DNA from 2 places in the Kitasatospora sp. NPDC032150 genome. Region 2 is predicted to be linked to the other one. Evidence: riboswitches for the same ligand, from Rfam matches in the RefSeq annotation. Region 2 holds a riboswitch; the other holds the start of a gene.

Region 1 (5,051 bases), on a different contig from region 2:
GACCAGGGCGTCGAAGCCCTCCAGCAGGTACTTGGCGGCGTCACCGACGACGCTCGGCTCGATCGGCAGCTGGTCGTAGGTGTCCATGTCCATGAACACGAAGTTCTCGCCCTCCATGTACGAGAACTGCATGGTGCGCTTGTCGACGTTGGCGGTCTCGACCTTGACGCCGGCGTTGAAGGTCTTGTCGACGACCTTGCCGGTCAGGACCTCCTTGAGCTTGGTACGCACGAAGGCCGGGCCCTTGCCGGGCTTCACGTGCTGGAACTCGACGACGGACCACAGCTTGCCGTCCAGGTTGAGGACCATGCCGTTCTTGAGATCGTTCGTGGAAGCCACGGGCGCACTTACTCCTGATATAGCTGTCAAGGAACCAAGGTGGGCGCGCGTCCCGCGGCCACCGCGGCGAAGCCGTGGCCTACAGGGCGAGGAGCTCCTTGGTTGTGATGGTGAGCAGCTCGGGCCCGCCCTCTTCGAGGGGGCGTACGACGAGCGTGTCCTCGATCCGGACCCCGCCCTTGCCCGGGATGTGAACTCCTGGGCCGACGGTTACCGGTACGCGGTTGTCCAGTTTACCCATGTCGGTGGGGCCGAGGCGCGGCGCCTCCCGGATCTCCAGGCCGATGCCGTGTCCGACCGGACGGGGCGAGTGCTCGGTGTGGCCGGCCGCCTGCAGGATCTCGCGGGCCGCCTGGTCGGGTACGTTCTGCGGCACCCCCGGGCCGAGCGCCTCCCGGCCGGCCCGCTGGGCGCGGAAGACCAGCCGGTGGAGTTCCACCTGCCAGGGCGCGGGAGCGGCGCCGATCACGAAGGTGCGGGCGGTGGAGACCCCGTACCCCCGGTACTGCGCGCCGAGGACCACGGTGAGGAAGTCGCCCTCCTCGACCCGGCGGTCGGTGGGCTGGTGGCCCTCCATACCGGAGTGGGTGCCGGTGCCGACGGAGACCGGGAAGGCGGCGCGGTCGGCGCCGTGGTCGATCATGCGGCGCTCCAGTTCCATCGCCAGGTGGCGCTCGGTGCGGCCGACCAGGATGGACTCCAGCAGTTCGCCCAGCGCCTGGTCGGCGATCTCGGCGGCGATCCGCAGATCGGCGATCTCGTGCTCGTCCTTGACCACCCGCAGTCGCTCGACGGCCCGGGAGAGGTCGGCCACCCGGGCGTCCGGCAGCAGTTCGGTGACGCGGCGGTGGCGGCTGACCGTGAGGTCGTGCTCCTCCACCCCCACGTCCCGCACCCGCAGGCGGCCCGCCGCCTCGACGGCGGCCAGGGCGGTGTCGGTCTCCCTCGGGACCGCCAGCCGCGGGATGTCCTCGCCGAGCGCGTGCTGGCCGGTGTCGTCCGGCGGCAGGTCGTCGGGCAGCGCGAGCAGCACCCGCTCGCGCGTGAGCAGCAGGCTCGCACCGCAGGGCGGGCAGCCGGTGAGGTAGCGGACGTTCGCCGAGCGGGTGATCAGCGCCGCGTCGAACCCCGAGGCGCTGCAGTGCTCCCTCAGCCGCTCCCGTCGGACCGCGTACGCATCAGACATGGACCGAGCCTACGGAGCCGGACCGGACCCCGCCCGTTCAGCGGGCCGATGGGCGGACGGCATGACCGGATCGGGTGGTCCCGGCGCGTCACAGCGCCCGGACCGCAGCAAGCGCCGCCGTCACGCTCGCGGTGATGTCGAGGATGGGGTAGAGCACCTCGCGGATGACGCCGTCCCGGTCGGCCACCAGGGTCAGCCGCTTCAGCCTGGTGGTTCCGGCGGCCCGGACCGTGGGCAGGCGCAGTGCACCGGTGAAGCCGAAGGCGAGGTCGGAGAGCAGCGGGAGGCCGAGGCGTTCGGCCGCGGCGAAGGCGCGCTGCTCGTCCGGTCGCTGCGTGGAGACGCCGTGCACGGCGGCGCCCGCTGCGGTGAACTCGGCGAGCCGGTCCCGGTAGGTCACCGACTCCAGGGTGCAGCCGGGCGCGCCGGGTACCGCGGACCAGCCGGGCGGGTAGGACTCGGGCCGGGCGAAGGCTCCGGGAAAGCAGTAGATGACGGTGGCGGGGGCGGCGACGGGGTCGTGCGGCTCGCCGTCGGCGCCCGGGAGCAGCAGCTCGGGGATCCGGGTGCCGAGCAGGCCGTGTACGCGCTCCGCCTCCCGGGAGGCGTCGGTGGTGGTGGCCGTGGGCGTGCCGTCGCCCAGCAGCCAGCCGTCGCCCCAGTCCTGGAGGGCGACCAGTTGTCGCAGCGGGCCGCGCCCGCGTCGGCGACGGCACCATGTCGATCACCACCAGCGCGCTGCGGGCCGGCACCGGCGACTGGTACGCGGAGCGGCGGCCGCGGCGCTCCTCGTGCCGGCCGTACTCCCGACCCCCGATCCGCCAGTTGTGCGGCTTCGCCTCGGTCTTGGGCAGTACGACTCCCCCGATCCCCGGCCGACCACCAACCTGCCCGGAAGCCGGGCGGGTTGTACGTTGTCCGGGGATCGGCGCGGGTCGGCCAGGGCCCGGTTCAGGACCAGCGCTGCTCGACCTTGGCGAAGCGCCAGTAGCCGATCGCCGCGATCCAGACCACGAGGAACAGGCCGACGATCACGAACCCGACGTTGTCCAGACTCAGTCCGGCGATCCAGCCCGTCACCGGGTCTGTGAGGTCCAGCTTCTCGTGCAGGACGCCGACCAGTTCGATGGTCCCGATGATGAAGGCGACCGCGACGGAGAGACCGGTGATGGTCAGGTTGTAGTACACCTTGCGAACCGGGTTGGAGAACGCCCACTGGTACGCGAAGTTCATGAAGGTGCCGTCGAGGGTGTCGAACAGGCTCATTCCGGCCGCGAACAGCAGGGGCAGGCAGACGATGGCGTACCAGGGCAGACCGGCCGCCGCACCCGAACCCGCCATCACCATCAGGGTGACCTCGGTCGCGGTGTCGAAGCCGAGACCGAGCACCATGCCGACGGGGAACATCTGGCCCGGCCGGGTGATCGAGCGGGTGGCCCGGGAGAGGATCCGGTTCATCAGACCGCGCGAGTTGAGGTGCGCTTCCAGCTCGCGCTCGTCGTACTGGCCCGCGCGCATCGCCCGGAACACCTTCGCGATCCCCACCAGCGCGGCCAGGTTGAGCGCGGCGATCAGGTAGAGGAACACCCCTGAGGCGGTGGTGCCTATCATGCCGAGCACCTGGTGGGTCGTGGACTGGTCGTCCATCAGCGTCCCGGCCAGCGCGGCACCGCCGGCCACCAGCGCGGCCATGATGACCACCATCGAGGAGTGGCCGAGCGCGAACCAGAAGCCCACCGAGACCGGGCGCTTGCCGTCGGCCATCAGCTTGCGGGTGGTGTTGTCGATGACGGCGATGTGGTCGGCGTCGAAGGCGTGCCGCATCCCCAGGGTGTACGCGGTCACGCCGAGGCCGATCCCGTAGACCTGGGTTCCGACCTGGTACTTCTCCGGCGCCACCAGGAGGATCAGGACTCCGAAGGCCAGCACGTGCATGGCCAGGATCACCGCCATCAGACCGGCGGTCCGTACGGTGTCCTCGCGCTTCCAGCGGAAGGCGGGCAGGGCGGGGGCCGCCGCCGGAGCGGCATCGGTTCTGGGCAGGGTCATCTGCGGGTCACGCTCCAGCACCTCGTGGATCAGTTCGTGAGATGCCGTGGCCGGTCTCCTGGCTGACGGGTCGAACGCACCCGCACCCGGCCTTCCCGGACGCGTTCTCGTCCAGTGGCCGCCCGTCCCTGGCGGGGGCGGGGATGGTGCCGGTACTTCCCGATCACAGTGGCGAGGGCCGCTCCGGTCTGGGACTCCTGAGAGTCCGTCACCGGTCTTCCCGAGCACCACGGCGGGCACAACGGTAGGGGGCCGTACGGTACCGCTGCAAGCCTGCACAGCTGTGCAGGTGTCGGGTATCACAGGTGACACTGCTGCGAGAATGCCTGTCATGCATCTCGTCCCCGCCGACCGCGCCGACCGCAGGACCATCGACGGGCACCGGGTCTGCGAGGCGATCGCCGCGATCGGCGACACCGAGCACGTCCGGTCCTGGGCCGAACGCTTCGCCCTGCTCGCCGACCCGGGACGGCTCTCCCTGCTGCTCGCCCTCCACGAGACGGGACCGCTCGCCGTCACCGACCTCGCCGTCGCCACCGGCATGCGCGACCCGGCGGTCTCCCAGGCGCTGCGCCTGCTGCGCGCCGCCGGGCTGGTCGCCGGCGAGCGCGACGGGCGGATCATCCGCTACCGGCTGGTCGACCCCGCCGTCGCCGAGGTACTGGCACACGGGGTGCTGGGCCACCAGGACTGAGCTGCGGTGCGCCCGATCCTCCCGACGGCCGGTGCGTGGCTTGTATCCTTCTGTTGTCAGCTGACGACCGATCCCCGCGGGCACGGCGAGGGAGGCGGAGATGGCAGCAGCGGAGCCCGAGCGGGGCTCTCCCGAGAAGCGCGGACGGCTGAGCCGGCCCCTGGTGCTCGCCACGGCCGTCTCGCTGGTCGACCGGGAGGGCCTGGGCGCGCTCACCATGCGCCGGCTGGCCGCCGACCTGGGCGTGGAGTCGATGGCCATCTACCGCTACACCCCGGGCAAGGAAGCCCTGCTGGACGGCCTGGTGGAGGCCTACTTCGCCGAGGTGATCACCCTGCTGCGGAGCTCGGCCGAGGCCACCGCGCCGGCCGGAGGCGGCCAGGCCTGGCGAGCGGAACTGCGCCGGATCGCCGCTGCCTCCGCCTCGGTGGCGCACGCCCACCCCGAGATCCTGCCGCTGGTGGCCATCCGTCCGCTGAGCGTCCCGATGGCCCGCCGCCCCGCCCCGGTGCTGCAACTGACCGAGCATCTCCTCGCCGTACTCGGCCGGGCCGGTTTCGACCACGCCACCTCGCTGATGATCTACCGGAGGTTCGTGGCCTGGAACCTGGGCTGCCTGCTGGTCGACAAGCGCCAGGTGATCGACGACCCCGACGAGCCGGACCCGATGCTGCGCCTGGGCCTGCACCGGTTGCCCGCCGACCGGTACCCGAGGCTGCGGGCGCTGGTCCCGCTGCTGGCGGACTACGACGACCAGGAGGAGCTGCTGGCCGGGCTGGACAG
Region 2 (5,051 bases):
CGAACGCCGCGCACACGGCGGTGATTTGACGTAGTGCCAGATCAGTGAGCACCACCTTCGGCAGCAACTCCCGTGCCGCGGTGATCCGTTCGGCCAGCGCCCGCTCGTCGTCCGCGTACCGCGTGGCGAAGCCCGCCGGGTCGGCGTCGTACGCGAGTCGCCGCCGGACCACCTCGGCCCGCTCGTCCGGGTCGCGGGTGGCGGCGATCTCGACCGTGAGGCCGAAGCGGTCGAGCAGCTGTGGACGCAGCTCGCCCTCCTCCGGGTTCATCGTCCCGACCAGCAGGAACCGGGCCGCGTGCCGCACCGATACGCCCTCGCGCTCCACGTAGGAGCGGCCCATCGCGGCGGCGTCCAGCAGCAGGTCGACCACGTGGTCCTGCAGCAGGTTGACCTCGTCGATGTAGAGCACGCCCCGGTGCGCCTTGGCCAGCAGTCCCGGCTCGTACGCCTTGACGCCCTCGGCCAGCGCCCGTTCCAGGTCGAGCGAGCCGACGATCCGGTCCTCGGAGACGCCGACCGGCAGCTCGACGAGGTGCGCCGGGCGCTGCTCGGCGGGCTGCGGGGCGTGCGGGCCGTCCGGGCACTGCGGATCGGCCGCCGCGGGGTCGCAGGCGAACCGGCAGTCGGGCACGGTCGCGATCGACGGCAGCAGGCCGGCCAGCGCGCGCACCATGGTCGACTTGGCGGTCCCCTTCTCGCCGCGCACCAGCACCCCGCCCACCGCCGGGGAGACGGCGTTGAGCAGCAGCCCGAGCCGCAGGTCGGCCATGCCGACGATCGCGGTGAACGGGTACGGGAGGTCACTCATCAGCTCTCAGCTCTCCATCAGTCGCGGTGCACCGGGCGGAAGGAACGGCAGTCCGTCCGGTACCCCGCCCTCGATCAGCTTCCACAGCGCATCGGTGTCGGCGTGCTCCTCGATCAGGTCGCCGAGCCGGTCGAGCCTGGCCTCCCGGGCCGCCGCGAACGAGGTGTCCGGCGCGGGGACGAACTCCCGCCCGGACAACTCGGCGATCCGGTGCAGCAGTCGGCGGCGGAAGGCGTCGTTCTCCAGCACGCCGTGCCAGGTGGTGCCCCAGACCGGGCCGAGGCGGCAGCCGTCCAGGCCGTGTCCGCGGCCGTCGGTGACGAAGGCCTCGCCGCCCTCGACCGACACCACACCGTGGTGGATCTCGTAGCCCTCGACCCGCTCGCCGAGCGCCTCGCCGACCGGCCGGGCCAGCACCTTCTCGGCACCGAAGACCACCCGGGTCGGCAGCAGGCCGAGCCCGGCGACCTCGCCGGCCCTGGACTCCACCCCGTCCACGATCACTTGCCCGAGCATCTGGTAGCCGCCGCAGATCCCGAGCACCGGCAGCCCGGCGGCCACCCGCGCCTTCAGCGCGGGCTCCAGGCCGCGCTCGCGCAGCCAGGCCAGGTCGGCGACGGTGGCCCGGGTGCCGGGCAGCACCACCAGGTCGGCGTCGGCGAGCTCCTCGGGCCGGGTCGCCCAGCGGACCAGCACGCCGGGCTCCTGCGCCAGCGCGTCCACGTCGGTGAAGTTGGAGAGCCTCGGGAAGCGCACCACCGCCACCCGCAGGACGTCCCGGCCGACCGGCCCGCTCGCCTCCGCCCGGTCCACCACCGTGGTCAGGTCGAGCGAGTCCTCGGCGTCCAGCCACAGCCCGGAGAGCATCGGCAGGGTGCCGAGCACCGGGCGGCCCGTCAGCTGGCGCAGCATCTCCAGACCGGGTGCCAGCAGCCGGGCGTCGCCCCGGAACTTGTTGACGAACCAGCCCGCGACATGCCGTTGGTCCTCGGCCGAGAGCAGCGCCAGCGTGCCGTACATCGCGGCGAAGACCCCGCCCCGGTCGATGTCCCCGACCACCACCACCGGCAGTCCGGCGGCCGTGGCCAGCCCCATGTTGGCGATGTCCCGGTCCCGCAGATTGATCTCGGCCGGCGAGCCCGCGCCCTCGCAGACCACCACCTCGTACCGGCTGCGCAGATCGGCCAGGCACTCCAGGGCCCGCTCCAGCAGTACGGGCTTGCGCTCGCGGTAGTCCAGCGCGCCCACCTCGGCGACCGGCCTGCCGAGCAGCACCACCTGACTACGGCCGTCGCCGCCGGGCTTCAGCAGCACGGGGTTCATCGCCGCCTCCGGCTCGATGCGGGCGGCCTGCGCCTGCATCGCCTGGGCGCGGCCGATCTCGGCACCGTCGGCGGTGACGAAGGAGTTGAGCGACATGTTCTGCGCCTTGAACGGCGCCACCCGCACGCCCTGCCGGGCCAGCCAGCGGCAGATGCCCGCCGTGACCACGCTCTTGCCCGCGTCCGAGGTCGTCCCGGCGACCAGCAGTGCCCCGCTCATGCTCCTCCACTCCGCTCAACAGTCTCATCCGGGCCGGTCGTTCCCACTCCGCCGCTCACGACCGACCCCGCCGCCAGGTCCACAGCGCCCGCCCGGTCACGGTGACCGCCAGCGCCAACGCCCCGACCCGTCGGGAGAGCTGACACGCGCGCTCGATGTCCGCCACTTCAACCGGCCGCAACTCCCCACCGAGCACCGGCCGGTGCTCCACCCGCTCGCCGTAGCGCAGCGTCCCGCCCAGCCGCACCCCGAGCGCCCCGGCGAAGGCCGACTCGGCCTGCCCGGCATTGGGGCTCGGGTGCGCGGAGCCGTCCCGGCGCCAGACCCGCCAGGCGGTCCGCGGCTCGGGCGCGGCGGCCACCGCGAGCAGGGCGGTCAGCCGGGCACCGGGCCAGCCGGCCACGTCGTCCAGCCGGGCCGAGGCCCAGCCGAAGCGCAGATGGCGCGGCGAGCGGTGACCGACCATCGCGTCCAGCGTGTTGACGGCCCGGAAGGCGAGCAGCCCCGGCGTACCGGCCAGCGCACCCCAGGCCAGCGCGTTGACCACGGCGTCGGCGGTGTTCTCGGCCACCGACTCGACGACGGCGCGGGCGATCTGCTGCTCGTCCAGCGTGCTGGGGTCGCGGCCGCACAGGTGCGGCAGCCGCTCCCGGGCGGCGGCCAGATCGCCGGCCCGCAGCGAGTGGCCGATGGTCCTGGCCTCCCGGGTGAGCGAGGTACCGCCGAGCACCGTCCAGGTCGCGGCGGCGGCCAGCGCCGCCCGCCCGTACCGGCTGCGCCCGAGCGCCCGCTCGGCGAGGTGCGCCCCGGCCGCGACCGAACCGACGCACACGGCGGTGTACCCGGCGCCCGCCGCCCGCCGGTCGCGCCAGAGCGCGCGCTCCAGCCGCCCGGCGGCGGCACCGAAGACGGCTACCGGATGCCCGCGGCGGGGGTCGGCGAGGACGGCGTCGGCCAGGTAGCCGGCGACACTGCCCAGGGCGAAGGCGGCGGCGCGGTTCAGGCGGGGCACGGTGCGGACACGGCGGCGGAGGCGGACCGGAGGGCGGGCACGGCCCGGTCGAACGGCGGCCGAACAGCGGCCAGGGCAGCCTGCATCGCGTGCGTGTCCTCACTCAGGGTCCGCGCCCTGGATCGACGTACCGGGGGAGAGAGTCTCCTGGCTCCCGGGTCGGACACGCCCTCGGGCCTCCCAGCAGCCGGACGACCGGACCGCCGTGACCATGAGTCGAGCGTGCTCCCCGGTGACAGTGGCGGGACCGCGCCGGATTCGCACCGGCTTCCTCTGCATGCCTCCGTTTGGCTGAAAGATCCCACCACGGTCCGCGACCGGGAGTCAACAGACCGCGCGGAGGGCTTGATCACAGCCGCCTCGGCCGTCCAGCGCCCACCGCGCGGCACGCCGCACGGGGTGGCGTCGGCTCCGCGGAGCGCCCGGCTGCCCGCCCCCGCGAAGGCCCGGCCCGCCGTCCGCACGGACGGACTACGCCCCGGTGGCAGGCCAGCCGTGCGGAGAGTGGACTGGAAGGTACCGTCCACGAAGCTCACACCGGGGAGCGCCATGCGTTGGGGAACCGCCGCCGCCGTGGCGGCCACCGCAGTAGGAGCCGGAGCGGCCGTCATCCTGATCGGCCGAAGGGTGTCCGAGCGCACGGTCCGTCCGCAGCCCGGGAAGCCGGGCCAGGCGGCCACACTGCGGGTGCACGAGATCGCCGCCGGACACGTCACCCTCACCCGGGCCCCTCAGACCGTACGCGCGGGCCGGTACGCGTTGGAGTGGGCCGGCGGCGGCCACGCGGTGGTCGGCGGGGTGCTGCGCACCGACATCCAGACCGTCACCCGCCGGCTGGAGCGTGCCGACAGCGGCACCCTCGACGTCGGCACCGAGGTCGAGCTGACCCCCCGGGTCTACCTCGGTGACCCGGCCACCGCCCTCGGCCTCGACTTCACCGAGACCGCCGCCCAGGGCGACCTCGGAATGCTGCCCGCCTGGTACGTCCACGCCATGCGCGGCACCTGGGTGATCCTGGTGCACGGCCCGGGCGCCGACCGCACCCAGGCGCTCCCGGTGCTCCCGGTGCTGAACTCGCTGAAACTGCCGACGCTGACCGTGACCTACCGGGGCGACGCCGGCACCCCGCACTCACCGGACGGACTCGGCCACTTCGGCGAGACCGAGTGGCGGGACGTCGAGGCGGCCGTAAGGCTCGCCCTGGAGAGCGGCGCGGGACGGGTCGTGCTGTACGGCTGGTCGTTGGGCGCCACGATGTGCCTGCTGACCGCCGCCAGGTCCACCCGGCGGGAGTCGGTCGCCGGGCTGGTGCTGGACTCCCCGATCCTCGACTGGCAGGAGAGCGTCCGCCGGGAGAGCGTCCGCGCCGGCATCCCGGGTGCCCTCGCCGAGCTCGGCGCCCTGGCCGCCGAAGGCCGCACCAAGGTGGATCCGGCGGCCCTCGCCCGCCTCGCGGACGGTACCGACCTGTACCTCCCGACCCTGCTGCTGGGCAGCCAGGTTGACGGCATCGCACCGATCGAGGCCGCCCGCCGGCTGGCGCACCGCCGCCGGGACCTGGTGAGCCTGCACGAGGTGCCGGACGCGGAGCACGCCCAGCTCTGGAACGCCGACTCGGACGGCTACGCCGAGGTGCTGAGGCGCTGGCTCACTCCGCTACTCTGATAATCCGGTGACTCTCCGTAG

Evidence for each region. A riboswitch is a leader RNA that binds a small molecule or an ion and turns the genes downstream of it on or off. The one in region 2 is predicted to bind cobalamin.
Region 1: it holds a riboswitch for cobalamin, as region 2 does, so the genes downstream of both, nicT (Nickel transporter NicT) here and ACZ5ON_RS20985 (cobalamin biosynthesis protein) in region 2, are expected to answer to the same signal.

What each region holds. Positions count from the first base shown of each region.
Region 1 covers NZ_JBVIMH010000002.1:407,162-412,212, reverse strand. The annotation lists gene efp (elongation factor P) at 1-339, opposite strand, end outside; gene ACZ5ON_RS04220 (M24 family metallopeptidase) at 419-1,525, opposite strand; partial or broken gene ACZ5ON_RS04215 (peroxiredoxin) at 1,614-2,228, opposite strand; gene nicT (Nickel transporter NicT) at 2,477-3,574, opposite strand; cobalamin riboswitch at 3,606-3,821, opposite strand; gene ACZ5ON_RS04205 (ArsR/SmtB family transcription factor) at 3,906-4,268, shown strand; gene ACZ5ON_RS04200 (TetR/AcrR family transcriptional regulator) at 4,369-5,051, shown strand, end outside.
Region 2 covers NZ_JBVIMH010000017.1:75,466-80,516, reverse strand. The annotation lists gene ACZ5ON_RS20995 (putative cobaltochelatase) at 1-811, opposite strand, end outside; gene ACZ5ON_RS20990 (cobyric acid synthase) at 818-2,353, opposite strand; gene ACZ5ON_RS20985 (cobalamin biosynthesis protein) at 2,409-3,365, opposite strand; cobalamin riboswitch at 3,486-3,685, opposite strand; gene ACZ5ON_RS20980 (alpha/beta hydrolase family protein) at 3,915-5,030, shown strand.